DNA from 4 places in the Peribacillus asahii genome. Region 1 is predicted to be linked to each of the others. Evidence: predicted binding sites of a transcription regulator. Region 1 holds the regulator's gene; each other region holds the start of a gene.

Region 1 (7,380 bases):
ATTGTATACGTTAAGAAGCGCTGTACCACCACCAGCTACGATACCTTCTTCAACTGCAGCACGAGTAGAGTTCAATGCATCTTCAATACGAAGTTTGCGTTCTTTTAATTCTGTTTCAGTAGCCGCACCAACTTTGATAACCGCTACACCACCAGCTAATTTAGCAAGGCGTTCTTGTAATTTCTCACGGTCAAATTCAGAAGTTGTTTCTTCTAATTGAACACGGATTTGATTTACGCGAGCTTGGATTGCGTCAGCGTTTCCAGCACCTTCAACGATTGTTGTGTTTTCTTTTGTAACAACAATTTTAGAAGCGCGTCCTAATGATTGGATTGTAGCAGATTTCAGGTCAAGACCTACTTCTTCTGTAATTACTTCTCCACCAGTAAGAGCTGCGATATCTTCAAGCATTGCTTTACGACGATCACCGAATCCAGGAGCTTTAACTGCTACTGCATTGAATGTTCCGCGAAGTTTGTTCACAACAAGTGTTGCAAGTGCTTCACCTTCAACGTCTTCTGCAATGATTAATAGTGGTTTACCTTGTTGTACAACTTGCTCAAGTACAGGAAGGATTTCTTGAATGTTACCAATTTTCTTATCAGTAATTAAGATGTACGGGTTATCAAGAACAGCTTCCATTTTATCTGAATCAGTTACCATGTATGGAGATGCATATCCACGGTCGAATTGCATACCTTCTACAACGTCTAACTCAGTTGTGAAACCTTTAGATTCTTCAATTGTGATAACACCGTCGTTACCAACGCGTTCCATTGCTTCAGCGATTAGTTTACCAACTTCTTCGTCAGCAGCAGAAATCGCCGCAACTTGTGCGATAGATTCTTTGTTTTCAACTGGTTTAGAAATAGCTTTTAACTCTTCGATTGCAGCGTTAACCGCTTTTTCGATTCCTTTACGGATACCCATTGGGTTCGCACCAGCTGTTACGTTTTTCAATCCTTCACGAATCATTGCTTGAGCAAGAACTGTTGCTGTTGTTGTACCGTCACCAGCTACGTCATTTGTTTTGCTTGCTACTTCAGCAACCAATTTTGCACCCATATTTTCGAATGCATCTTCAAGCTCGATTTCTTTTGCGATTGTTACACCGTCATTTGTAATAAGCGGTGAACCGAATTTTTTCTCAAGAACGACGTTGCGTCCTTTTGGTCCTAATGTTACTTTTACTGCATCTGCAAGCGCATCTACACCACGAAGCATTGCGCGGCGAGCTTCTTCACTAAATTTAATTTCTTTAGCCATGTATAAGTACCTCCCTAATCATTTTTCATTAAAATTTTCGTTCAGTTAAGTATTGTTGTATAATTAGCCAATAATTGCTAAAATATCGCTTTCGCGTAAAATTAAGTATTCAGTACCCTCGTACTTGACTTCCGTACCAGCGTATTTTGAGAAGATAATACGATCGCCTTGGGCAACCTCTAAAGTAACACGTTCGCCATTTTCAAGAACACGGCCTGTACCAACTGCTACGACCTTACCTTCTTGTGGCTTTTCTTTTGCTGTATCTGGAAGTACGATACCGCTAGCTGTTTTTTCTTCTGACTCAACTAGTTCAATAATAACGCGATCACCTAATGGTTTTAACAAGTGAAACAACCCCCTCAAATTCTTATGATTAACTGTTTTGAATTATTAGCACTCAACACCTATGAGTGCTAACACAATTATTATATTAAATAAATCATTCCTGTTTTGCAAGTATCTTCATCAAAAATTTTTACATTAATTTTGATAATAGATTCTCATACTAAAAGTAGCCCTACCCATTCTATTAAATCCCTACAACAAATATGATTGAATAGCACCTATAAAAGTGGAGTTATTCAATATTTTTTGATACCATTTTCACTGTACCCATGTATGAATGATTTCACTTAAAGGAGAATTATTTTTGAGAAAAGAATACTGGTATGTCATTATTACGTATCTTGCCATGCAGCTCTCTGGATTTATTGGACTGCCGCTCTTTATGTTCATTGGAAAAACGTTAGGAGTACCTAGTGGAGAATTGAGATTAACAGCTTTTGCTTACTGGTCCATTTTTAGTTTTTTATTAGCTCTTCTGCTTACTCTCTTTTTCATGCGACATGATATGAAAAAATCAGCACTCACTCGCGATAAAGCGTCCATCTCCCTTTCTACCTTTTGGGCAATATGTGGAGTCTTTCTCGCTTTATTTGCACAAAGTATCGCGATTACAATTGAACAGTGGATTGGCATTCAAACTCAATCAGCGAATACGCAGGAAATTTTATCTGTCATTGATAAGATTCCATTAATGATAGTAGTGAGTTCTATTATTGGTCCCATATTAGAAGAAATTATTTTCCGAAAAGTTATTTTCGGTTCCTTATATAAGCGATTTAATTTCTTTATTGCAGCTTTGATTAGCTCCATCATTTTTGGTTTAGCACATATGGAACTAGAGCATTTGTTATTATATTCGGCAATGGGCTTTACCTTCGCTTTCCTTTATGTACAGACGAAACGAATTCTAGTACCAATTATTGCTCATGTATCTATGAATACATTCGTTGTCATTTTGCAAATGTATTATGAAGACATCCAAAATTTCATGCAAAATATGCAAGCTTTCATCGGAGGATTTTTATGAGACATCAATCACCTTTAAAATTAAGCATTATTTATATATGTTTAGGTATCGTATTCACTGCTTTCGCCATCCAAACTGTCACATCATCAGGTTGGGGATTCTTTGCTTATTTCCTTATCTTTATTGCTACATTGGACTTCGGCTCCGGTATCCGAATGCTTTTACTACATGTAAAAATAAAATCGATTCAAAAGAAGAAATAAGCAGCTGTCATCAGCTGCTTATTTCTTTGGCTATGTTAGACACTGTTCATCTTCAACTCATGTACACGGTTTCATATGCATGAACCAAAAATCGTTTCATTAGCCTTAAGAATATATTTATTTATTTATTTATTTATTGGTATTCCATCCTCTATATCAGCGATTTCTTCTTCTAATACTGGATAATGTTTCAGGAAGTAAATCAATGACTGTAATTCAACAGCCAAGTCAATATGATGAATTCTAATAGAAGAAGGTACATTTAATCGTGCTGGGGTAAAGTTTAAAATTCCTTTTACTTGAGCAGCAATTAAACGATCTGTAACGGGCTGAGCCACATGCGCTGGAATGGTTAAGATTGCAGCTGTAACATGCTCTCCTTGCAGACGGCTCTCAATTTCATCCATATGATAAATTGGAACATTGGCTATATTCGTACCGACTTTTCTTTCATCCACATCAAAAGCCATACTAATTTTTGTATTATTATTTTTCAAGAAATTATAATTTAAAAAAGCAGTACCTAGATTCCCTACACCAATTAACGCTACTTTCGTCACTTCATCTTGATCCAATGTTTTTCTAAAAAATGATAATAAATAATTAACATTATATCCATATCCTTTTTTTCCAAGTGCGCCAAAGTACGAAAAGTCACGACGTATCGTTGCTGAATCTACCTTAACAGCTTCACTCAACTCTGCTGAAGAAACCCTTTGTTTCCCAGAGGAATGTAGGTTTTGTAAAAATCGATAATACAAGGGTAGTCTTTTGGCCGTAGCCTGCGGTATTTTTAATTGTCCTTGATTCATTATTCTCCCTCGCTTTCACACGCGCTTTTCAATCTATTCTTCTGCCTATATTCCATAGAAGCATGAGATGCATTCAAAATATCACTGATAACGCTTCCATTCCCAACTTGCTCGTTCTTCTAAAAACAATAGGGATTCTGTCATCTTACTCTTAATAAACTGCACTATGTTCGAAAGTGTACAATCTTACGTTATAATATCCCTATTATAAATCATACACCATTATTCCACATAATGTAACATCTTGTTTTGAAACGAAATAACCATTCTATTGCCGATAAGTTCAATGATACGGTACACTAAGAAGAAAAGCTTAAACGTCTAGAGTCAAAAAACAGTATATCTGAAAACTGATAGACGTTCTATAACAATTTGTTCGGGATAATGCTACCTGAGGTGAAATTCATGATTTTATTACAAGTTAATCAAGTATCTAAATATTACGGAGCGGAACTCATTCTATCGAATATGAAGCTCGAAGTTCAACATAAAGACCGAATTGCTCTAGTAGGTCGTAACGGTGCTGGGAAATCTACACTATTAAAAATTATTGCTGGACAGTTGTCTTATGATGGTGGAGAAATTATTCAACCAAAAGGGGTCACAATCGGCTATATGGCCCAAGATACAGGCCTTGAATCAGAACTATCCATCTGGGATGAAATGTTAACCGTATTTAACCATCTCATTTCACAAGAGCAAACCTTACGCCAATTAGAAGAAAAGATGGCAAATCCAGATATTTTCTCTAATGAAGCCATTTATCAAAAAGTACTGAGTGAATATGATGCCCTGCAAGTTCAATTTAAAGAGTCCGGCGGCTATCAATATGAAGCAGATATTCGCTCTGTTTTGCACGGGCTTCAATTTGGCAGCTTTGACCCTTCTACACCTATCTCCACCTTAAGCGGGGGTCAAAAAACAAGACTGGCCCTTGGTAAATTACTTTTAACAAAACCAGATATTTTAATCCTGGATGAACCGACAAACCATCTAGATATTGAAACACTTTCTTGGCTTGAACAATATTTACAAGGCTATCAAGGTGCTGTACTCATTGTTTCTCATGACCGATACTTCCTTGATAAAGTTGTTAATCAAGTATATGAAATCTCACGACACTCAATGAAAAAATATCACGGCAATTACAGCTCTTATTTAATCAGAAAAGCGGAAGATTTCGAACGAGATATGAAGCAATTTGAAAAGCAGCAAGAAGAAATTGAAAAGCTGCGTGATTTTGTTCAACGGAATATTACACGAGCTTCTACTACCAAACGAGCACAAAGCAGACGAAAACAGCTTGAGAAAATGGAGATCTTAGATAGACCCCAAGGCGATCAAAAATCTGCTTCTTTCTCTTTTCAAATTGAGAAGCAAAGTGGAAATGAAGTACTGCAGCTAAACGAGCTGGCAATTGGCTATCAAAACGAAAAGGTTGCCCAACACATTAACGTTCGAATCACAAAAGGCGAAAGCATTGCACTCGTCGGTCCGAACGGGGTCGGCAAATCAACACTATTAAAAACCATTATTGATAAGATGCCTGCTCTTTCAGGTGACATTCACTTTGGCACAAATGTTCAGATCAGTTACTATGATCAAGAGCAAGCGAACCTCGTTTCCAACAAACGAGTACTTAACGAATTATGGGATGAACACCCCTTAAAGCCGGAAAAAGAGATACGCACCGTACTTGGAAACTTCCTATTTAGCGGGGATGACGTTTTAAAAACAGTCTCTACTCTTAGCGGTGGTGAAAAAGCACGACTTGCTTTAGCAAAAATGATGATGGAAAAAGGTAATTTTTTAATACTCGATGAGCCAACAAACCACTTAGATCTCGATAGCAAACTCGTCCTTGAAAATGCTTTAATCGATTATCCAGGAACATTGCTTTTCGTTTCACATGATCGATACTTCATTAACCGAATTGCAACGAAGGTCATTGAACTCTCTAAAGATGGCAGTGTAGAGTTCCTTGGAGATTATGACTACTATGTTCAGAAAAAACAAGAACAAGCGGAACATGAAGCACTCGAACAACAACAAACACAAAGTAAACAACCAGAGCAAGTAACGGATAAAAACAGCTACATCATTGATAAAGAAGCGAAAAAAGCAGAGCGCCAACGCAAGCGCCGCATTGAAGAGATTGAAGGAGAAATAGAAAAATTAGAGGCAGATATTGAAGAGTGTAATCAGCTTCTTTGTGATTCTGAAGTATTTCAAAATCACGAAAAGGTGATAGAAATTCAAACAAAGCTAGAGCAGGCACAAGCAGCCCTTGATCTTCTATTAGAAGAGTGGGCAGAGCTGGATATATAAGAAACTTCCATCAGTGGGGGCTCTTACTATCCATTAAGTATGAGATAAATATAGATATTAAGAAGGTCGACCTTGATTTAAGTCGGCCTTTTTCTATATCCGCATCCTAAAGCATTCGCTTCTTACTAAAATAAACTTTATCCACAAAAATATACACAACCTTCTCCTTTTCATTCAAGCTTTATTCGAACTTTTCCACATTATCCACAAAAATTATGCTACTTATCAACAAAAACGCAAGTTATTCACATTCACTTTTTAATTATCAGACTTTTTTATCCACAGATACAATCAAAATCACTTTTATGAATAAGTAAAGCAGAGCTATATACATAGCTCCGCCGTATCAACCCTTATCAATATATGTGCACATTCTTAAAAAGCCTCAATATCTAATCCTGGGTTTCCATTTAACGCTAAATTAGAGCGTTTTCCTTTTTCGAATAAAATGCTTCCTGCTGCTCCAATCATTGCTGCATTATCTGTACAAAGACTAAGCGGAGGAATGATTAATTCTACTTCCGGCACTTCCTTAAAAGCCTCAGTGAGCGCAGCACGCAGCCCTTTATTAGCTGCTACTCCCCCTGCTAGTAACAATTGCTTTACACCGTATTCTTTTGCTGCAGAAATCGTTTTTGTCACTAATACTTCAATTACACTTTGTTGAAAGCTTGCGGCAAGATCTTCCGGTTTAATCTCCTCGCCGCGCTGCTCTGCATTATGAAGTGTGTTAATAACAGCCGATTTTAATCCGCTAAAACTAAAATCGTAACTTCCTTCCAGCCACGCACGAGGTAACTTAATGGACGGTGTTCCTTCATGTGCTAATCTGTCAATATGCGGACCGCCTGGATAAGGTAAATTCAATGTTCGCGCTACTTTATCATAGGCCTCTCCCGCAGCATCATCACGAGTCTCACCAATGACTTGAAATGAGCCAGACTCCTTCAATAACACTAATTCTGTATGCCCTCCTGAGACAACAAGTGAAAGCGCTGGATATTGAATCTCTTGAATCAAACGGTTTGCATAAATATGTCCTGCAATATGATGAACACCAACTAATGGTATTCCATGTGCAAACGCAATCGCCTTAGCTGCATTTACACCAATTAATAAAGCTCCGACTAATCCCGGCCCCTCAGTCACCGCAATGGCATCTATATCTTGATACGTAATATTCGCTTGTTGTAATGCTTCTTCAATTACTATTGTAATTTGTTCAACATGATGGCGAGAAGCAATTTCGGGCACGACCCCACCAAATCGCTTATGACTTTCAATTTGAGAAGCCACAACATTGCTTAATATATCCGTTCCGTTTTTTATCACGGCCGCAGCCGTTTCATCACAACTTGTCTCAATACCTAATATAATTTGCTCTTGTTTCACGAGA
Region 2 (7,380 bases), 870 kb from region 1:
TAATACCGGAACTCGTTTCGATTCTACCCCAGTTTCCTTTCGTTTCGAATAAGGTCACGGCTTGTCCTTTTTTGACGGCTGTTACTATGCCGTAGCTTGTGCCTGCACCCTCACGAATGTTTAAGGAAGATGCTCCGTATACATAATAAGTCGTTCCCTTTTCTTCCATATCACTTTTTTTAATATAACCTTTGGTAGCGACACCACTTATGTAAACAGTAGCTTCATACCACTCAGAGGTGAACGTTTTATACTTTAAAGTGGAACCTGAAGAATAGGACCTTAACTTTTTAGAACTAGTAGAAGCTTTTGCATATACAGATATTGTAGTTGGTGCGACACCACTTAGCGATTCCTGCGGTGTTACCCTGTTTTCTACATCTTTCGTTCTAATATAACCTGTAACAGCTGTACCGGAGGAATAAACCGTTGCTTCATACCAGTCGGAAGCGAATGTCCGATATTTTAAAACAGAACCTTGAGCATAAGACTTTAAGGTTTTTGAATTCGTTGTTGCTTTTGAATAAATAGCAAGCGTGTTAGTGGCAATCCCTGTTAAGCTCGTTTGCTTAGAATCGATTGTTTCCACATCGTCTTTTTTGATGAATGCTGTTGTTGCTACACCATTTACATAAATCTTGAAAATATACCAATCGTTATTGAATGATGCATATTCTAAGATACTTCCTTCTGGGTAGCTTTTCAGTACATCGGCATTGTCCTCCGCTTGTGCATAGACCTTGGTAGAATCTTGTACAACTAACCCGCGCATCGTTGGAGCTGGAGCTTTAATCGTTGATAGCGCCTGTTCGGCTGTGACTTCGCTTTCTGTTTGCTGTTCGACTGCTGCTTCACTTTCTATCTGTTGTTCAACTGCTAGTGCTTTTGTTTTTGTTTCTGAACTAGTTATTTCAGGTGTAGGTGTTTCTTCAAGAGCACTGTCTAAAGGTTCCTCATTCATTTTTGTATCTGTTGAATCTGGATCCGCTGTCTCGGGTACAGAAATCAATGAATTTTGGATATACCCCGTTATGTTCTCATCCGTGAGTGGATTGGTAAGGCTTATGTATGTATAGCTTGTTCCTGTATGTAGTACATAAACTTCTGATTGATTTGGGATAGAAGTTAAAATCTCACTGTTTGCTGTCTCTTCTTTTAAAACGGGGACCAGTTCTTCGTTTTCCGACAAGACGATGGCCTTCTCAGAACTGCTCTGAATGGTTTCTGCATGGCTTAGCATGGGGAAGCCTGAACAAATCAACATGAAAGTGAGTACGCAGATGAGAATTTTTGTGTAGTTTGTCATGATGCCCTCCTAACTTTGTAATATTTGAGAGAATAATATTCTCCAACGAGTATAGTAACATATTAGGTTGTGACAAATTGACTAGAAAATGTTAACTAAACCAAGGAAATATTAGGGTTTAAACGATTTTGTGACTAATGTTACGATTATATTAAATTTTAGATATATTGTTTTTACGATAATGTTTCATAGGTATTTTACAAAAAATAGATAGTATTTCTTATATTGATTATGTGAATATTCCAGTAAAATAAAAGTCGAATTATAAATGAAACGTAAGGTAGATACATAGAAGAAGGGGAGTTGCATGGAGTTTCAATCTGTTATTTTAGAGTATCGGCTGCAAAAGGGACCTGAGCAATTTGTACCGATTTATCATTATCCAGGTATTGACCTAGAACAAATTCTGGCAAGAAGAGAATGTGAATTTTTCGTTAAAGAAGGGGTTACATATAAACAGCTTTCCTCCGCCATCGAAAATGATTTGTTTGTCATTTATGTGGAAGTGTATGAAGAGGGACTAATAGAAAAAGAGGAGGATTCGAAGCAGGGAATCAAGCTTGAGGTTCGTGAGTTGAACGCAAGGAAGAACCATCCACTTATTACGTCTAAATATATGACCAATCATCTAGATGTGTTAAGTGTAATTGGCAGTGTATATACATATGATTACGGTAAGGAATGGGAGCGAGATTCAGCAGAGATTGATGAAGACCGGAAAGTGTATGTGTTATATGTAACACCAACTGGCTATACGATGTGAACATGGGGAGAGGAGTATAGAAATTGAAAAAAACAAAGAAAATGATGACAGGAGTATTAACGGCGGCGCTTGCTGCCTCTTTGGCCGCTTGCGGGGAAGATCGTCCGCCTGAACCGACTGGATATGATTGTGATGATTGGGACTGGGATAAGAAGACGGGAACATATTACTGTGATGATGATAGTTCCTCGCACTCAGGTGGTTACTATCACAACGGGACTGTTTATTCAAATAAAAAAGCATTAAAAACCAGTTATTCTTATCAATCCTATGTAAAGTCAGGGATTGGAAGTGGGACAAAAGGTGGATTTGGAGGGTAAATGAGTACGTTTCATGATGAAAGGAAGCAGTTTTATGAACAAATCGACGGGTTTTGGTCTGATTTATATGGCATGGAATACGCTTTGTGGGATGTGAAAAAGGAAACATCAGAAACGATTGGACGCATCCGAACAGCGGCGGAGCGAATCGGCCATATTTTTTATAAAACGGCTCCATTGCTAAGGAATTTAGATGATGAGACATTCCTTCAACTTGGATTTCCTCCTGAATCTTTTACGTATATTCGTTTACAGACCCTTCCTTTTGAAAGTGTTATCGCCCGCCTTGATTTAGTGGTGACGGAACAAGATGTAAAACTGCTTGAGATGAATGCAGATACACCGACTTTTATTATGGAGACATTTAATATAAATGAAAAAGTGTGCAAAGCGTTTCAGCTTAAAAATCCGAATGAGGCGTGTGAGGATAAGCTTCGAGAAGCGCTTCAGAAGGCTATTAAAGCAGCTGTTGGCTTTCTTGGAAAGAGAAAAACTCCTCATATTGTTTTTGCTTCCCATGGAGACCACGCAGAAGACCGCTTAACAACTATGTATTTACAGCAATTGAGTGGCTTTAATAGCCGTTTTACAAGTCTTGATCGATTAAGAGTTGTACCGGAAGCAATTAAGGAGAATGGAGAAGTTGTAGTAGAACGCGGACTGTACGATGACCAAGGTGAAAAAATAGATGTATTGTATCGTCAGACGTATCCACTTGAACATCTAATCGAAGATGAAGACCCTTTAACGAAAGAAAAAGTAGGACAATTTTTAATGAAGCTTGTGGAAGAAAAAGAGTTGGCTGTTATCAATCCTCCTTCCGCTTTTTTGTTGCAATCAAAAGCTATTATGGCTCTTATTTGGGGATTACATGAAGTGAGACATTCTTTTTATACAGAGGAAGAACATCAATGGATTTCGACCTATTTTTTGCCTACTTATATGGATGAGGACTGGTTTTGGCAGCAAAAGGTGAACTATGTAAAGAAACCGTCTTTCGGTCGTGAAGGAGACACGGTTGAAATTTATGGAGGCACAGGTCAAAAACTGGACGAAGATCAGCATAAAACATATAAAGATTCAGTGCCGGTTTATCAGCAGTTTATCGAGCTTCCTAAAACAGTTGTACAAACAGAACAAGGAGAGAAGCAAGTACATTATATGTACGGTTGCTTCTATATAAATGGTCAGGTCAGTTCGATTGGCATTCGTGCTGGGAGACAGATTACAGATAATGAATCATATTTCTTGCCAATCGGCTTAGATAAAGAGGAGGAAAAATAGAGATGGATTTTATATCTTCGGATAGCTTTTTAAATTTTTTAGCTTATGTGGGGACAGGATTTGTTTTAATTGTACTTGGATTAATCGCATTTGCGCTGACGACGAAGTTTTCAGAATGGCAATTAATTAAAGAAGGGAATCTTGCGGTTGCTTTAAAGCTATGGGGAAAAGTCATTGGTTTAGGGATTACGCTCTATACAGTGTGGGGAAGCAGTGTGAATGTAGTGGATGCTTTTTTATGGGGCTTGATTGGAATCGCGACACAAGTGGTAGCTTATTTAATCATTGAATATATTTTAACACCGAAAACAAATCTAGCGAAAAAGGTAGAGGAAGGAAACACAGCTGTCGGTTTTAGCTTATTTGCAGTCGGTATTACAGTTGGTCTAATTGTAGCGGGAAGCTTGACGTATTAATGGAAGAAGTAAAGGACGGCTCAGAAGGAAAATGAGTCGTCTTTTCTTACATTTATCACGTCTAGAATTTTTAAGGCTAGAATATGGTTGAGTAAAAAATTAACAACCTTATTTAACAGATTCATTTTAAAGCACATGGTTACATCATGTATGAATTATGTTATACTGTCATTGTCTGGATTCGTTTTAATTGCTGGAATAGTTTGTGATGTTATTCACATGTTGTTTAATGGGAAGGAAACATAGGAATAACGACCAAGTAGCCACATATTGAGTAGGTATTTGTCGCATACTTATTTTAAAAGAAAGTCGTGCATTTTAATGCGTCGCATTCTGTGTTAAGATAGGTATTGTCGCGAATCGCACGTTGGATTTTTTTCTATGAAGAAAATCTCAGCTAATAAACGCAGCTCTTGTTTATGGAGGTTTATTAGCGGATGTTTTTAATTTTATTAATCCAGTTAAAGGAATTTTTTTATATCTACTTTTGAGGTTTTCAATAATTATATAGCAGGATATAATGAGAAGAGTCACTGGTATTGGTACGTTTAAAGACATTTAAAAGGTTTTATTTTTTTGTGTAAAGTTTTACAAAGTTTCCTAAACTTATATGAGTTAAGAAAATGCAAAATTAAGCAATATGCTTATTGTAAAGGAGAATTGGATATGTCAGAAACAAGCACTCAACAAAAGTCTGAAGCATTGACAGCGAGCCAAGAACAACTGGATGTACTAGATCAGCTATTAAAACCTGAGGTACAAGAATCACTGACTACTTTAGTAGAACAATTGCCGAAATTGACTGAATTAGTAAACATTTTAACAAAGTCTTACGATCTTGCTCAATCGGTTGCCACGGATGAAGTATTAAAAAGCGATACGGTTAGTGCAATTACAGAAATCGTAGAACCAGTTACACACTCTGTAAAAGGTCTTGCTGCGACTGCTATTGAAGCAAAAGATCGTGCAGATGCAAATCAGGACGTAATCGGTTTATTCGGTATTTTAAAAATGCTTAAAGATCCACAAGCACAAAAGTTGTTCCGTTTTGCAAACGCTTTTCTTCAAATTACAGCAGAAAAAAATAGCCAAAAATAATAGTTTGTTTCACATTTAATTCGTAAGGACGGAGGATTAACTATGTCAAAACATATCGTCATCTTAGGTGCAGGTTATGGCGGAGTACTTTCTGCTTTAACTGTTCGTAAATATTTAAACAAGGATGAAGCTCAAGTTACAGTGGTGAACCAATTCCCAACTCACCAAATCATCACAGAATTACATCGTCTTGCAGGTGGAACTATTAAAGAACAAGCTGTTGCTGTGCCTTTAGAAAAGCTTTTCAAAGGAAAAGATATTAACCTTAAAATTTCTAAAGTTGAATCATTCAACGTAGACAAAAAAGAAGTAAAACTTGCTGATGGTTCTATCTTAACTTACGATGCCCTTGTTGTTGGTTTAGGAAGTCAAACTGGATTCTTCGGTATCCCAGGACTTGAAGAAAACAGCCTAGTATTAAAATCTGTAGCAGATGCTAATAAAATTTACAATCATATCGAAGGTCGCATTCGTGAATATGCGAAAACGAAAAATGAAGCAGATGCAACTATCGTAATCGGCGGTGGCGGATTAACAGGTGTTGAATTAGTTGGTGAAATCGTTGATAACTTCCCGAAAATTGCGAAACAATATGGCGTAGACTTCAGCGATTTGAAAATCAAGCTTGTAGAAGCTGGTCCTAAAATTCTTCCAGTTCTACCTGATAACTTAATCGAACGCGCAACAGCAAGCTTAGAAGCACGTGGTGTTGAATTCTTAACAGGTCTTCCTGTAACAGGTGTTAAAGGAAATGAGATTTCATTAAAAGACGGTCAAACAATCGTCGCTAACACGCTTGTTTGGACAGGTGGCGTAGCAGCACTTCCAATCGTTGGTGAATCAGGTCTTGAAGTGGACCGTGGAAGAGCAACCGTTAATGAATTCCTTCAATCTAAATCACATAACGACGTATTTGTTGTTGGTGACAGCGCTGTTGCTTTCCCAGAAGAAGGCGGTCGTCCGTACGCACCAACTGCACAAAACGCTTGGCAAATGGGTGAACTTGTTGGATTCAACTTGTTTGCATACTTCGCAGGCCAAAAAATGGATAAGTTTAATCCTGTAAACTCAGGTACACTTGCAAGTCTTGGACGCAAAGATGGTGTTGCGACAATCGGAGCTAACAACACTCCACTTAAAGGTCTTCCGGCAACATTGATGAAAGAAGCAAGTAACATTCGTTACATGTCTCACATTAAAGCGTTGTATACTTACGCCTATTAATTTGGAGATATGTTAAGATAATCACAATCCCTATTTCGATTTTTTGGAATAGGGGTTTTTATTGTTCATAAGTTTTATAAAAAAATCCAGCTATATTGCGATTTAGGTTCATATAATAATGATGAATAAAGGGTACACCTATATATTTGCTAACATTCTATTTTTCTCGTTGTTTTTCGTCAATTTCTTGATAATTATTTACTTTGCCATTGCTAAAAACATCAATACTGGTAAAATCAGAGAGAGGAAGATTTCTTGCCTTCGTGCAATCTAAATTGCTGCATACAAAACTTTTTATATAACTAGCGCTTGAGAGAACTGATATTTTAATGTGTTTATTTATTAGAATTATATAAGGGGAAGAGTAACAAATGGAAAGAAAGAGAAAACTGAATTATAAGAGGGTCTTTATTGCGCTAATCGGTTGTTGTATGTTAATAGGAATAGCTAGTTATTTGATTAATTCAAAGGCTCAAGCGGTAAAAAGTATGGATAACAAATATTCGGATGTAGAGATGAAAATGTTACTCAAAGATAGTACATATGGAGGTTATTCGGTTAGTTATCCATTCTTCGAAATGAACATAATTGATGAAACGTTGAAAAATTATGTAACAGAGAGAATTTCTCAATACGAGAAAGAGTTGAGTGGGAAAAATTCCTCACAAAAGGAAACTTCCGAGTTAAGTATTACTTATGATATCGTCCATTATAGTAAACAAACAGTGACGATTGTGTTTGAAGAATATAAGCAAATTGATAAACAGGATGGTTATATAGACCTACAGACGTTTAACTTCGATATTCCACTACAAAAGTCCCTTTCATTGGAGGATATTTTTAAGGAAAAATCAGATTACTTATCTATATTATCTACTATTTCTTATGCACAACTAAAGAAAAATCAAGACATTGCTGCTTCAATGCATACTTTAAAAGACGGAACTAAGCCGATAAAAGAGAATTTTC
Region 3 (7,380 bases), 560 kb from region 1:
GTTGCAACAGGTTTACATCCAAGTCCAGTGCCGCATGCACATTTCGTAACAACAACAACGCACAAAACACTTCGTGGACCACGTGGTGGAATGATTCTTTGTAAAGAAGAGTTTGGTAAGCAAATTGATAAATCAGTCTTCCCTGGTATTCAAGGTGGTCCATTAATGCACGTTATCTCTGCGAAAGCTGTAGCATTTGGTGAAACACTTCAAGACGATTTTAAAGAGTACGGAAAACAAATTATTGCAAATGCAAAACGTCTTGGCGAAGGCTTGAAAAAAGAAGGCTTTACACTTGTTTCTGACGGAACAGATAACCACCTTCTTCTAGTAGATGTTCGTTCCGTTAACTTAACAGGTAAAGTAGCTGAGATTGTGTTGGATGAAGTAGGGGTTACAGTTAACAAAAATGCGATTCCATTTGATCCGGAAAAACCATTCGTTACAAGCGGAATTCGTATCGGTACAGCTGCGGTTACTTCTCGTGGCTTTGTAGAAGAAGATATGGACGAAATCGCGTCTATCATCGGTCTTGTATTGAAAAACCATGAAGATGAAGCGAAACTAGAAGAAGCAAGACAACGTGTAGCGGCTCTTTCTGGTAAATATCAATTATATCCATCACTTTAATCAAATAAGAGAGTGACGTAAAGGGACTAGCTTCCACAACATGATCATATCAATATGATCTCGTGGAGGCTGGTCCTTTTTCTTTTTGAAAAATCAGACTTTTAAACCTTTATTGAAGATTGATAGGTTTTTCTGTACAATGAGTTGATGTGAATATTAGAAGTGAAAAACATACGTCCATATTTTATCAATATTTAATATTTGCTTAGTAAAATGTTAATAATGGAGTAGTAACATAAATGAAGGAGAGATGCAAAATGGGAAAAGTATATGTATTTGATCACCCGTTAATCCAACATAAATTAGCTTACATACGCGATGTAAATACAGGAACAAAGGAATTTCGCGAACTTGTTGATGAAGTAGCCTCTTTAATGGCTTTCGAAATTACAAGAGATATGCCGTTAGAAGAAGTAGAAATTCAAACACCTGTTAGTAAAGCAAAAGTAAAAATGCTTTCAGGGAAAAAATTAGGGATTGTTCCGATTTTGCGTGCAGGTATTGGAATGGTTGACGGGATTATTAAGCTCATTCCAGCTGCAAAAGTAGGTCATGTTGGTCTATACCGCGATCCACAAACATTAAAGCCGGTTGAATATTATGTGAAGATGCCAAGTGATTTAGAAGAAAGAGAATGCATCGTTGTAGACCCAATGCTTGCAACAGGCGGATCAGCGATTGAAGCCATTCATTCTATTAAAAAACGCGGAGCGGTCAATATTAAATTCATGTGCTTAATTGCAGCTCCAGAAGGCGTAGATGCATTGAAAGAAGCGCATCCAGATGTTGATATTTATATCGCAGGTCTTGATGAGAAATTAAATGACCATGGCTATATTGTACCGGGACTTGGTGATGCCGGAGATCGTTTGTTTGGTACAAAATAAGCTGAGCGAAGAAAGCGACTGTACATTTTAAACAGTTGTTATTTTGTTTGACTATATGAAAAATGGGGTGTTTGATGTGATAAAACCAATTAAGGTTATGACCATTTTTGGGACAAGGCCAGAGGCTATTAAAATGGCACCGCTTGTTCTTGAATTTCAAAAGCACCCAGAATTTTTTACACCAATTGTGGCGGTAACGGCCCAACATAGACAAATGCTCGATCAAGTGCTTGATTTATTTTCTATCCAGCCTGATTATGACTTAAATATTATGAAAGACCGTCAAACACTGGCGGATATTACAACAAAAGCGCTGTCTGGCTTAGACCGTGTGATGAAAGAAGCTGAGCCAGATATTGTCCTTGTACATGGAGATACGACGACGACATTTGCGGCAAGTCTTGCTGCCTACTATAACCAAATTATTATTGGTCACGTTGAAGCTGGTTTACGAACGTGGAATAAATACTCTCCATACCCTGAAGAGATGAATCGCCAGTTAACGGGTACGCTGGCTGATCTTCATTTCGCTCCAACGCTCCAAGCCGAACAAAATTTAGTTCAAGAACATAAAACGAACCATATTTTTGTTACAGGTAATACCGCAACCGATGCGTTAAAAACAACCGTTCAAGCTGCCTATTCTCATCCAGTTTTATCGGCACTTGGAGAGGATCGTCTTGTTTTATTAACGGCACATCGTCGTGAGAACTTAGGGGAGCCGATGCGAAATATTTTTCGTGCGGTAAAGCGGATTGTGATGGAGCAAGAAGATGTTCAAGTCGTATACCCGGTTCATCTGAATCCAGCTGTTCGGGAATTGGCGGAGGAGATACTAGGTAATGATCCGCGCATTCATTTAATTGAACCATTAGATGTGTTAGATTTTCATAACTTTGCAGCAAGAGCGTATTTGATTTTGACAGACTCGGGCGGTATACAAGAAGAAGCTCCTTCACTTGGGGTACCGGTGCTTGTTTTGCGAGATACGACAGAGCGTCCAGAGGGGATTGCGGCTGGTACGTTACGCTTAGCTGGAACGGATGAGGAAACGGTTTATAAACTGACGCATGAATTGCTGACGAATCGTGATGAGCATGACAAGATGTCAAAAGCTTCGAATCCATATGGAGATGGACATGCTTCAGAGCGGATAGCAAAAGCCATTCGTTATTATTTTAAACAAATTGATATGCCGCCAAATCGATTTGAACCTGAGAAAGAGGTTGTCTAACTTTAGACAGCTTCTTTTTTATGTGTATTATTTGGAAGTATCTTGATGAAATCCCGCCAAATGGCTGGATGATCCCGCTAATTATGAAGGGAATCCCGCCAAATTCCTTCATAATCCCGCCAACTTTCTACGTATACTCTCTCTTTGTTGTGAAATTATAACCCTAAAGGGGGGAGGCGACTGCATGTGAAAAGGCTGATTTGGTTAATAAGCTTTTTGTTAGTTTTGGGAAGTAGTAGTGGATTTGCGGCGATTCATGTCCCGCCATTACCAAAGGTTTCAGAATTAACACGTACAACAGCGGTTGTAATTCTTAAGGACACGATGAAGAAAGAGCAAATTGAGCAGGTGTTAAAAAAATATCCCTCACTAAAGCTAAGAACTATATATAAACATGCGATTACAGGCTTTTCTGTATCAGGGAAAAAGCGTGATGTAGCCAAATTACAACAAGAATCGTTTATTCAAGCGGTAACGGAAATAGCCGTTTATCATGCTGCGTTAGATGAGAGTGTCCCCTTTATTGGAGGCGACCAAGTAAGAGGGGTATATGATTCAAGGAAACAACGAATAACAGGAAAAGGAATTAAAGTGGGGGTTATTGATACAGGGATTGATTATACACATCCGGACTTAAAGCATGCTTATAAAGGAGGCAAAGATCTTGTCGACCATGATAATGACCCAATGGAAACGAGGGGAAACCCTGAGTTGGCAACTATTCATGGGACACATGTTGCTGGAATTATTGCAGCAAACGGAAAGGTGAAAGGGGTTGCCCCTGAAGCTGAAATTTATGCTTACCGTGCTTTAGGACCAGGAGGATCGGGGGATACAGAGCAAGTGTTGTTAGCGATTGATGCCGCTATTGAAGATGGGGTTGATGTGTTAAATTTGTCACTTGGCAATGAAGTGAATGGCCCGGATTTACCAATATCTTTGGCTCTGAATAAAGCCGTAGATCAAGGTATTGTTGCGGTTACTTCAAACGGCAATTCAGGTCCAGCCGTTTGGACAGTTGGTTCCCCGGGAACATCAGAAAAGGCGATATCTGTTGGAGCCTCTACACCACCGATGAAAGTTCCATACCTTATATATGGGCTCGGAACAGAGAAGCAAGAAGTAAGTCTGCTGCCTGTACAAGGGGCAAAAGAGTGGTCTATCGCTTCTTCAGAAAACATAGTAGATGGTGGGCTTGGCGAACGAAAAGAATTAAAAGGTGTTCAAGGGAAAATTGTTCTTATTCAACGAGGGAAATTAAGTTTTTTGGATAAAGTGAAAAATGCGAAAAAAGCAGGAGCTAAGGCTGTCATTATTTTTAATAATACAAAAGGGTCTTTTACAGCTGGGTTAGGGAAAGATGTCAACCTTCCTGCAGCAACGATTCCAAAAAAGGATGGAGAGCGGATTAAAAGGATGATTTCTAATAAAGAAGGCCGGCCCGTCAGCTTTGTTTATCGAAAGGAACAAGATAGACTAGCTGATTTTAGCTCAAGGGGGCCAGTGACCGTAAGCTGGAATATTAAACCTGATATTCTCGCTCCAGGTGTCGGGATTTATAGTACGATTCCTAATGGATATACGGAACTTGCTGGAACAAGTATGTCAGCTCCCCATGTTGCTGGAGCTTGTGCTCTATTGCTGCAAGCTCACCCTAATTGGACACCAAACCAAATCAAATCAGCTTTGATGACAACAGCCAAGCCTTTAAAGAATAAGAGTCGAGACTGGTATCATACGTTTGAACAAGGGGCAGGCCGGTTGCAGATTGCGGAAGCTCTTAAGGCAGATACTTTGTTATATCCGAGTTCTCTTTCGTTTGGGATGTATACACGAAAAGAAGGGATTGACGAACATCAAGAAGAAATTGTGGTAGAAAATACGGGGCCTGCAGAGCAGCATTACTCGTTTCGTATGCCGTTAAAAGAACCAGGTATTACTTGGAATTTGCCAACAATCTTTACCGTTCAGCCAGGTGAAAAGAAAAAGTTGATAATCGGATTACAAATAAACCCATCTGAAATGAAGAAAGGGGTCTATGACGGATATCTTATTTTAATGGAAGGAACTAGGGAAATCAACTTGCCATTCTTGTATGTAAAAGAAGAACCGGATTACCCTAGAATTATGGGATTTGAATTTGGCCAAGGAGATAAAATAGGCACGTATCGCTATGAAATGTATTTACCTCGTGGAGCAGATGAATTTGGCATTGCCCTGTATGATGCAGATAGCTTAGCCTTTGTTGGGTTTATGGACTGGAAAAAAACGGTCCCGCCAGGACTTATTAAACGAGAAGTAACAGGAAAGAAACTACCTCCATCTGGGATATATAAAGCCATTATTTTTGCCAAAAGAGGCACAAGGGAAGATCGAATTGAAACGATGATACACATCGATTAAAAAGGTTGTCAAGTCAAAATTCGACAAAAGATGTGAACAATTCGTTAAAACTTACGAATCTGTGACAAATTTCACTAACCACTCATTGACATTGATTCTAGCCTATTGTATGCTAACTAAGGATATGAAATGAGAGGGTTTTCAAGTGCGAAAAATGTCGTTTGAATACCACTTTCTTCCTTGATTTATCCATCACCAAATTCAACCACGAGGATGCGATTATGAGTCAGAACAAGCGCCACCCATTTAAGGCCATGGCATTGATTTCAGTGATTCTTTCACAATTAGTCGGTCCAATCTTGATAGGTATTTTCTTTGGAAAATGGCTTGATAGCACATTTAATACCGAACCGCTGCTTTTAGTGGTAGGCCTTCTAATAGGACTTGCTACCGGCATTATTGCAATGCTCAGCACAGTTCGACAATATTTCTAGGGAGATTATATGACAACATGCCAGAATTAGATACTATGTTCATTAGGCAACGAAAGTACATTTTGTATTTATTGAGTATTTACATACTAGGAGCAGCATTTACTCCGTATGATACAATTTTCCAAGGACTTATGCTTGGAACAATGTGTAGCCTAATTAATTTCTGGTCAATGGTCAAAAAAAACAGAAAATTCACTGAGGCAGCAGCAGCAGGCAGAAAGATGAAGTCCCTTGGCAGCGTGACAAGAATGTCAGTAGGAGCCCTAGCTGCGGTGATCGCTTTACAGTATCCTGACAAGTTTCAAATAGCAAGTGTGGTTATGGGATTAATGACAGCCTATTTTGTCATTATGATAGATTATTTTATACAAATTTTACGTCGCTAGTAAAGAAGAGAGGTGAATACTGTTGAATCATGAAGCTCCTTTGTGGGAACTTATGGATACCGGGATATATTTCAATTTGGCCAACGTCCTTATGATTACTGTCGCAAGTCTTATAGTCTTTATTATCGCTGTAGCGGCAACTCGTCAACTTGCGATGAAGCCAACGGGAATCCAAAACTTCATTGAGTGGGTTATGGATTTTGTTAAAAATATCATCAACAGCAATATGGATTGGCGTACAGGTGGTCGTTTCCTTATGTTAGGGATGACATTAATCATGTACATCTTTGTATCCAATATGTTGGGGTTACCGTTTGCGGTTGTAGTCGGGCATGAATTATGGTGGAAATCACCTACAGCCGATCCAGCGATTACGTTAACATTAGCCGTAATGGTAATGGGATTAACTCATTATTATGGTATTAAAATGCGAGGCGGAAAAGCTTACGCGAAAACTTATGTTCAGCCAATGGGATTCTTATTCCCGTTAAAAGTAATTGAAGAGTTCTCTAACACGTTAACGTTAGGTCTGCGTCTTTACGGGAATATCTATGCGGGTGAGTTGCTATTAAGCTTACTTGTAGGATTAGGAACAAGTAGTGTATTTGGTGCACTTGGTGCTGTTTTACCAATGTTAGCTTGGCAAGGATTCAGTGTCTTTGTCGGTTCCATTCAAGCGTTTATCTTCACTATGTTAACGATGGTTTATCTTTCTCATAAAGTAAGTGACGACCATTAATTATAAACTTTGTTCAATATTTGAACATTCTATTTAAAAACTAATAAACATTTTCAAGGAGGAAATTTATCATGACAGGTTCTTTAGGTCTTATCGCTGCTGCAATCGCAGTTGGTTTAGGTGCATTAGGTGCTGGTATTGGTAACGGTCTTATCGTTGGTCGTACAATCGAAGGGATGGCTCGTCAGCCAGAAGCTCGTGGTATGCTTCAAACTACAATGTTCGTTGGGGTTGCGTTAGTTGAGGCCCTTCCAATCATCGCGGTAGTTATCGCATTCATCGTTATGGGTCAATAAGATAATTTTAAGAAGTTTAATAATGGCGAAGAGCATTCCAGGAGAACCTTCGCCATTGCTTTATGTTAACTTGAAACTTTTCTAGAATGGTATTGTGAAATAGAAACTTAAAGCTTCAATAGTGAATCTCATGAAGGGAGTGAATCGAGCGTGTTAACAAGCAATTTTGTACTTGGTGCAGCAGCAGCGCACTTTAATGGTGGAGATATCATTTATCAGCTTGTCGTGTTTATTGTTTTGTTAGCTTTGCTTAAAAAGTTTGCGTGGGGTCCTTTAATGGGCATCATGAAAGAACGTGAACAGCATGTTGCTAGTGAAATCGAAGCAGCAGAGGCAAGCAGAAAAGAAGCGCTTCAATATTTAGAAGAGCA
Region 4 (7,380 bases), 2.1 Mb from region 1:
AAAATACATTTTATACCGAATGTACTTAGACTAACGGGTAGCGTTAGTGAAAGAAGAATTAATTGATTTTAAGAATTAGTTGCACTTTACTATTGAATAAAATCGATATCATGAAGTACAATTAGTTCAATTCTTTTGATTAGGCTAAGTCAGAATGCTATATAGAAATTTCCTATCAAATGAAAAAGGTAGGTGAGTGAATAACTTTAACCCCTCCCCCGCCTTCGTCAATTAATCTTTCAAAGATTGAGTTAAAGAAGTCTGGTGATAAAATCAATTTAAATAAAACAAGCCAACCTTTAGGTGAGATACTTTCTAAACTAGAATCAAAAAGCGAGTCAGTCAAATGAAGGAGGCTTTTTGATTCTGTATTCGTCTCTAAAAATTTGGTGTATTATGATTTAGGGTGTTTATTTGAATTAGAAAATTGCTAGAAGGGAATTGTTTAGACGTTAGGTAATTCTTTTGGGGATTTACAGCAAGAGCCTTACATTCACTTAGACTTTGATGATCGTACTAGTTGGTACATCCGTAAGTGAAAAGAATCTTCGTATCAATGATGACGTTAGACCAACAAAATGGACCAGATATTGTGGTACAACTAGACGCACACCAAAATGGAAGAGGGATGTGTACCATTGCCCTTTTGAAAAGTGCAAACGGTCAGACAATGAGTGTTAAAAAAGTTGTGGAATACTTCAATGGACATACAGAGATGGATAGAGCTTTTAACTGGGGGGTGAGATGGACTACCGGTTCAAAATAAACTTTAAATATCATTATATGGTTTACAGGTATAATACCTGCTTAATAAAAAGGAGAAATGAACAAACATGGAAAACTTATTTCTAACACTTGCTGTTGCTGTTTCATCGGGAGCGCTAATCGCATTACTTAAAATTATACTAATTGATATCATCCTTTCAGGGGATAATGCAGTAGTAATTGCGATGGCAACAAGAAATCTGCCCAAAGAATTACAAAATAAAGCCATTTTCTGGGGAACAGCAGGAGCTGTTATTTTGCGAATTGGATTCGCAGCAATTATTGTATACCTACTGCAAATCCCATACGTAAATCTTATCGGTGGTGCCCTTCTTCTCTGGATTGCGTACAAGGTATTGGTTGAAGGTGAAGAGGATACAGATATTAAGTCACATAATAGTCTATCCAAAGCCATTCAAACAATTATTATTGCAGATGCTGTTATGAGCTTGGATAACGTAGTCGCTGTAGCAGGGGCTGCTCATGGTCATATCGGGATGATCGCTCTTGGTGTAATTATTAGTATTCCTATCATGATTTTTGGCTCAAAATTTATTGTTAAAGCTATGGAAAAATACTCCTGGATTGCATATGCGGGTGCCGGGATTCTTTCTTGGACAGCAGGAGAGATGATTTTAAAAGATAAAAGTTTAAATAGTCTGGTTGATATTCCACATGGGGTTATGTCGTATGCAATTCTAGCTATCGTAACAGTCATGATACTTGCAGCAGGTTATTTTAAAAATCAAAGCAATGCTAAAGAAAGTGAAACAAAACAAACAGCATAATTGTTGAGGGAAAGAGTGAAATTTTACTCTTTCCCTTTCTTATTACTCCATTTTGTTCTGGTGCAAAGACTGCATTTATTTGAAAGATATATAGATTCCTAATGGGGTGTATGAGCAATAGATAGTCCGCGTTCTTCCATCATTTCGACTAAATCACGAAAACTGAGGTTGTACCGCAGGTACCATCTCACGGTTAATAAAATATAATGTTTCCACTTGAATAGATTTTGCTTTTCCATACTGACCACATCCTTTTTTAGAGTACTAGTATCAGTATGTCCAAGTTTGGGAGATTACCTGCAGATATTTTGAAATTTTTGCACCAGAACCGATTGAACCACATAGTCCAGTTTAATATTGATAAGGAGGTGGACTCATTAATAGGAACACCTCCGAAAATTTATCATTAATAATATTACAACCTAAAACCTAATAATAATCCTTGAGGAATCACCCTTTGCTAACTTATCAAATCCTTCATTAATTTCATCCAACGAAATAAAATCTGTCACTAATTTATCAACTGGCAAACGATTTTGTTTAAATAGATTGATAAAGTTAGGGATATCTCTATCTGGAACACAACTACCAACGTAGGAACCTTTTAAAGTTCTTTCTTCCGCTGTTAAGCTGACATAAGGGAATGAAAAATGATGTTCTGGATGTGGAAGTCCTGTTGTAACAGTAGTTCCACCTCGTTTTGTTATTCGGTAGGCAACTTCCATTGCAGGGACAACACCAGCAGTTTCAAATACATAATCAAGTCCTCCGCCGGTTGCTTCTCGAATAAGCTTTACTATGTCAGGATCTTTTGAGTTGAATGTATCTGTTGCTCCTAACTCTCTTGCTTGCTTTAATTTAGTTTCATTAATGTCTACTGCAATAACTCTGCTGGCACCTGCAGCTGCTGCGCCAAGAAGGGCACTTAATCCAATGCCTCCAAGCCCGACAATTGCGACTGTACTTCCCAATTTGATATTAGCTGTATTAACAACTGCACCGACTCCAGTAATAACTGCACAGCCGAAAAGGGCAAGCTTTTCAAAAGGGATATCTTTTTCTACTTTTATTAACGAATTCCTTGATACAACTGAATATTCTGAAAAGGCGGATACACCGACATGATGATTGACATCTTCTGCATCTGTATGCAATCGTATTCCTCCGCTAATTAATGTTCCTTCGGTATTCGATGCTGCACCAGGTTCACATAGCGCAGGACGTCCTTCTTTACATGGGATACAGTGCCCGCAGCTAGGAACAAATACACAAACAACATGATCACCTGACTCTAAATCTGTGACACCATCTCCGACTTCTACTACAATACCTGAAGCTTCATGTCCTAATGCCATAGGCAGCGGTCTAGGTCTGCTTCCATTTATGACAGATAAATCGGAGTGACAGAGACTAGCTGCCTTAATCTGAACTAAAACCTCTTCATGCTTTGGGGAATCTAGCTCTAGCGTTTCAATCTTAATGGGACGGCTCTTTGCATAAGGTGTGGCCACTCCTAATTCACGTAATACAGCAGAGCGTACTTTCATATCATCAACCCCTCAAATAGAATTCATTAAAGTTAATCAGTCAGAATATGAGTACTTACAATAGTTTAATCCCTAAAAACTTTGTATCTGTCATATCCTCAATCGCATATTTAACGCCTTCTTTACCAATGCCGCTATTTTTCACACCGCCATAAGGAATATGGTCATAGCGGCGAACTGAAACTTCGTTGACCCAAACACCGCCTGTTTCAATTGCATCTGCTACCCGTAGTGCTCTGTTTATATCCGAAGTAAAGACACCTGCATGTAATCCTAAATCAGTATCATTTGCATGTTCAATGACTTCTTCTTCTTTCGAAAATCGCATTACAGTCACGATGGGTGCAAAGACTTCTAAACAAACAACTTTCATTTCGTGTGTCACATCAACTATGACGGTTGGCTCAAGCATAGCTCTATGACGATTGCCGCCGGTTAATACTGTAGCGCCTTGTGCAGCAGCTTCTTTAATCCATAATTCAGCTCGTTTGGCTGCTTCTTCTGTAATCATGGGTCCCATATCTGTCGATTCATCCAGTGGATTTCCTGTTTTTAGTGCTTTTACTTTTGCAACGAGTTTATCTATAAACTGTTCATATACATTTTCTTGCACGTAGATTCGTTGTGCCGAAACACATGCCTGCCCAGCATATAGGAATCTGTTCTCCATAAATAGACTTGGCTCCTTCAGATGCAAAGCGCAAAACTTGGACGGCCCGTGCTACTTCGCCTCTGCTTTCACGAATTGGTTTACCAGCTTCTAAGGAAAGTAATTCGGCAAATGCTTCAGCTTTACTTTCTAATAGATCCGCCGTTTTTCGTAAAATTTCAGAGCGTTCATATGCGGGCATTTTTTTCATCGTATCCTGAAAAACACGATGTGCGGTATCGACAGCATCTTTTACATCATCCGCTGTTGCGCATGATATTCTTCCAATGACTTCATTGTTATAGGGGTTACATACCGTTAAATCCTTTCTGCCATCTTTCTTTCTCTCATGACCATTAATAAATGAACCAAAATATAATGTATCTACATTAATCAAGTCGATAGTACCTCCATTTCCTTACGCCAAAAATGAAATCTAGAAAAGTAGTCTCATGAAACATAGTCGATAGCATGACATGAGACTAGTTGAATCTTTACTTCGTATTATTCATAAAACCCGTCCGTTGATTTAATAAACTTCCTAAACTGCTCAGAATCATGACCAAACCAGACTTGGGACTTTGTTCGTTCTGCATATTTTCTAATTTTTTCTACTGCGTTTAAATATCCAAGAGAATCATAGATAATTCCTGGCATTTTAACTGGTGGACCGTAGCTTTCAGATGTGTATACCGCATCGGAGGCTAAAATAATTCCGCCTGCACCAGGTAATTGAACATGTAATCCAAGTAGTCCCCAGGCATGTCCAGGTCCGAAGTTTAATATTTTTACACCTTTTGCAAGCTCTAATTCATCTTCATGCGGCATAACTGTCTTCCACTTTAGCCCATTATTTATCCAGGCATTCACATCCGCCCATATATAGGCACCCATGTCTTTTGTCATCGCATACTGCTTCATTGTATTAGAGAGCTCCGTATCATGAACGATAATGGTAGCGTTTGTAAATAATTCTGAGCAACCAGCATGATCAAGATGAAGGTGGGAAGCAACCACATATTTAATATCTTCAGGACGCGTATTTAATTGCTCTAAACGATTAATCAGATAGCATGACTCATCTTGAAAGGAAGGGAAGAGCTTTTGAACTCCTTCAGGCCATCGTCCATTTTTTTCCATACCTTCTGGGTTACAGCCAGTGTCAAATAGAATTTTCCCTTCTGGATGATCAATTAATACTGCATAAACTGGAAATTCTACAAACTCAGCAGGTGGATTTGGAGTATCAATACTTGCTGGATTGTGCATGGCTATCATATAATTTTTGTTCATTTTCATTGTTCCTGTATCCAATACATAAAGTTTTGGAGTTGGTTGAATAATATTTGCCATTGAGATTCCCCCTATAGATTAAAATGAATAACATTTAGCATTTAAAATTCATTGACCATGAATAAAAAGTCTTTTGTTAGGCCTCCTCTTTTCCTTACATGTAATAATGCAAAAACTATGCCAAGTCTACTTAAAGCCTTGTCCCATTCCGATAGTTCGAAATTGGTGAAAATTTTCATACTAATATGTTAAATTATGTATATGGAGATGTGGAAAGTGGTTACAATTTTCTTTGCTAGATAGAAAAAATTCACCACAAAAGGGAGAGGTGAGGAAAATGAACCTTTTAATTCAATATCCATCCTCCGTCGTTATACAAAGATTATTAACCGTTCTTGAATTTGTTCCTGATGGAATTTATATTGTGAATCCAGAAGGAATCACGCTCTATGTTAATGCTGCTTATGAAAAATTATCTGGCTTTAAGCGAAAGGATCTTGTAGGCAGGTACATGGGGGATTTAATAAACGAAGGGTATATTGATCAGTCTGCATCATTAATGGTTTTAGAACAGAAAAAAACTCTTTCAATAATGCAAAAATTAGGTAGAAAAAAGGATGTCATTGTGACAGGGAGACCTGTCTTTAATCAGGATGGAAACATTGAAATGGTTGTTTCCAGCGTTCGTGATATAACTTATTTAAACCAATTAAAAAATGATTTAGAACGTGTTGAAACGATTTCTAAACTTAACAACCATCGTTTTACATTCGATTTTGTAGGAGAACAGAAGTCTCAATTTCTGTTTAATAGTCCACAGATGAAGGAAATTGTTCAAAAAGTGGAACAAGTAGCTCCTTTTCCAACAAGTATTCTTATTACGGGACCTTCTGGAGCGGGTAAGGAGGAGATTGTTAATCTGATTCATCATATGAGTGACCGTCACAAAAAGCCGCTAATAAAAGTCAATTGTGCGGCCATCCCTGAAGCCCTTTTGGAATCTGAGCTTTTTGGATATGAAGGGGGAGCATTTACTGGTTCAAAGAAAGAAGGGAAAATGGGCTTGTTGGAGTTAGCAGATGGTGGAACATTCTTGTTGGATGAGATTGGTGAAATGCCATTACCGCTTCAGGCTAAGCTTTTACGAGTGATACAAGATAAAAAGGTACAGAGAATAGGGAGCAATAAATCAAAGAAAATTGATATACGTATTATTTCGGCTACCAATCGAGATTTAGAGAAAAAAATGCATGCTGGAGAATTTCGAGAGGATTTATTTTATAGAATAGCTGTCGTTCAAATTGAAGTTCCCCCACTAAGGGAAAGACTAGGAGACATCGATGTATTAATTGATCACTTCTTCTATAATTTTAAAGAGCAATACCGAATTGAAAAGGAACTTCTACCGAAGACGAAACAAGTTTTGCAAGATTACCATTGGCCAGGGAATATCCGTGAATTAAAGAACATCATGGAAAGCTTAATTGTCTCGATTCCAGAGGTGATCATCAAACCCGAGCACTTGCCTCGACATATTTTTCATTCTGCATACAAACTTTTTCCTAAAAACTTGAAAAACCAAATTGAAAACTATGAAAAAATGATTGTAGAAGAAGCCATCAATAGAAATAACTCTATTAGAAAAGCAGCAAAAGAACTAGGTGTTCATCATACTACACTATTGAAGAAATTGCAGAGGTGGGGTGAAGGGGGATGAACATTTCGTTTATTCTTATTAACTAGTCACTTTATAATTACAGGAACGATATTCGAGAAAGTAACCATTTGGCTTCACGTACGTAGTACAGTCAAATAACCAAAAAGAAACCAAAGTTTTAATCATACTTCATACAAAGATCCCGTTATGCATGTTTTGATGCAAGTGGTTTTGCACAATCAGCGAGTTATTCCCGTTTACGAATACATCGTTTCCGCCGTTTTCCTCCAAATGGTTAGGGGTTACTGGTAGGTAATTTGAGAGAGGAAGAGATAAATAATGAATCCAGTAGTTGATCTGGATGTTTCCAGAGGGGAAAGTCAAGTTCAAGTATTTTTAGATAAGGGGAAGCCTTACAGAAAAAGTTTAAAGTATCGCATACCAATGAGGCATTAGATTCCTTACTTCATTTTTTGAAAGAGGTATATAGATTCCTATTGGAATGTCAGACTGTAAGCAAACTCGATTTTCATTGAGTTTGTCTACAGTCTGACAGCAGACGTATGATCTGCTATTTTTATCTAGTTACTCTGTTTTAATGTTTTGAACGAAACGTTCGAAAAAGGAAGCGATAGAAGATTTCATTTCAGATAATTTCTTTTTTGAATCTTGTATAAGGCT

The links. Region 1 encodes Rex, which represses fermentation and respiration genes when NADH is low (regulators of the CRP and FNR family bind a similar motif). Its sites were predicted from a motif close to TTGTGAAATATTTCACAA; they were not measured.
Region 2: the regulator Rex is predicted to act here: its motif matches at 4,666-4,683, upstream of BAOM_RS21205 (helical membrane plugin domain-containing protein).
Region 3: the regulator Rex is predicted to act here: its motif matches at 5,214-5,231, upstream of BAOM_RS22610 (AtpZ/AtpI family protein).
Region 4: the regulator Rex is predicted to act here: its motif matches at 5,266-5,283, upstream of ahlS (AhlS family quorum-quenching N-acyl homoserine lactonase).

Annotation. Positions count from the first base shown of each region.
Region 1 is NZ_CP026095.1:333,920-341,299, reverse strand. Features, by position in the region: gene groL (chaperonin GroEL) at 1-1,266, opposite strand, end outside; gene groES (co-chaperone GroES) at 1,330-1,614, opposite strand; gene BAOM_RS01840 (CPBP family intramembrane glutamic endopeptidase) at 1,919-2,641, shown strand; gene BAOM_RS01835 (YdiK family protein) at 2,638-2,844, shown strand; gene BAOM_RS01830 (redox-sensing transcriptional repressor Rex) at 2,970-3,656, opposite strand; gene BAOM_RS01825 (ABC-F family ATP-binding cassette domain-containing protein) at 4,062-5,984, shown strand; gene tsaD (tRNA (adenosine(37)-N6)-threonylcarbamoyltransferase complex transferase subunit TsaD) at 6,360-7,376, opposite strand; gene rimI (ribosomal protein S18-alanine N-acetyltransferase) at 7,373-7,380, opposite strand, start outside.
Region 2 is NZ_CP026095.1:4,293,986-4,301,365, reverse strand. Features, by position in the region: gene BAOM_RS21230 (N-acetylmuramoyl-L-alanine amidase) at 1-1,306, opposite strand, end outside; gene BAOM_RS21225 (hypothetical protein) at 1,614-2,069, shown strand; gene BAOM_RS21220 (hypothetical protein) at 2,093-2,389, shown strand; gene BAOM_RS21215 (glutathionylspermidine synthase family protein) at 2,390-3,673, shown strand; gene BAOM_RS21210 (DUF350 domain-containing protein) at 3,676-4,089, shown strand; gene BAOM_RS21205 (helical membrane plugin domain-containing protein) at 4,756-5,187, shown strand; gene BAOM_RS21200 (NAD(P)/FAD-dependent oxidoreductase) at 5,230-6,411, shown strand; gene BAOM_RS21195 (polysaccharide deacetylase family protein) at 6,783-7,380, shown strand, end outside.
Region 3 is NZ_CP026095.1:4,595,702-4,603,081, reverse strand. Features, by position in the region: gene glyA (serine hydroxymethyltransferase) at 1-630, shown strand, start outside; gene upp (uracil phosphoribosyltransferase) at 888-1,517, shown strand; gene wecB (non-hydrolyzing UDP-N-acetylglucosamine 2-epimerase) at 1,615-2,751, shown strand; gene BAOM_RS22615 (S8 family serine peptidase) at 2,938-5,154, shown strand; gene BAOM_RS22610 (AtpZ/AtpI family protein) at 5,376-5,588, shown strand; gene BAOM_RS22605 (ATP synthase subunit I) at 5,606-5,974, shown strand; gene atpB (F0F1 ATP synthase subunit A) at 5,997-6,713, shown strand; gene atpE (F0F1 ATP synthase subunit C) at 6,785-7,009, shown strand; gene atpF (F0F1 ATP synthase subunit B) at 7,160-7,380, shown strand, end outside.
Region 4 is NZ_CP026095.1:2,447,533-2,454,912, reverse strand. Features, by position in the region: gene BAOM_RS11815 (hypothetical protein) at 536-766, shown strand; gene BAOM_RS11810 (TerC family protein) at 834-1,553, shown strand; partial or broken gene BAOM_RS11805 (IS6 family transposase) at 1,661-1,792, opposite strand; gene BAOM_RS11800 (zinc-dependent alcohol dehydrogenase family protein) at 1,976-3,100, opposite strand; gene BAOM_RS25370 (aldehyde dehydrogenase family protein) at 3,156-3,770, opposite strand; gene BAOM_RS25365 (aldehyde dehydrogenase family protein) at 3,694-4,146, opposite strand; gene ahlS (AhlS family quorum-quenching N-acyl homoserine lactonase) at 4,254-5,102, opposite strand; gene BAOM_RS11785 (sigma-54 interaction domain-containing protein) at 5,380-6,759, shown strand; partial or broken gene BAOM_RS25510 (IS110 family transposase) at 7,039-7,184, shown strand; gene BAOM_RS11780 (transglycosylase domain-containing protein) at 7,285-7,380, opposite strand, start outside.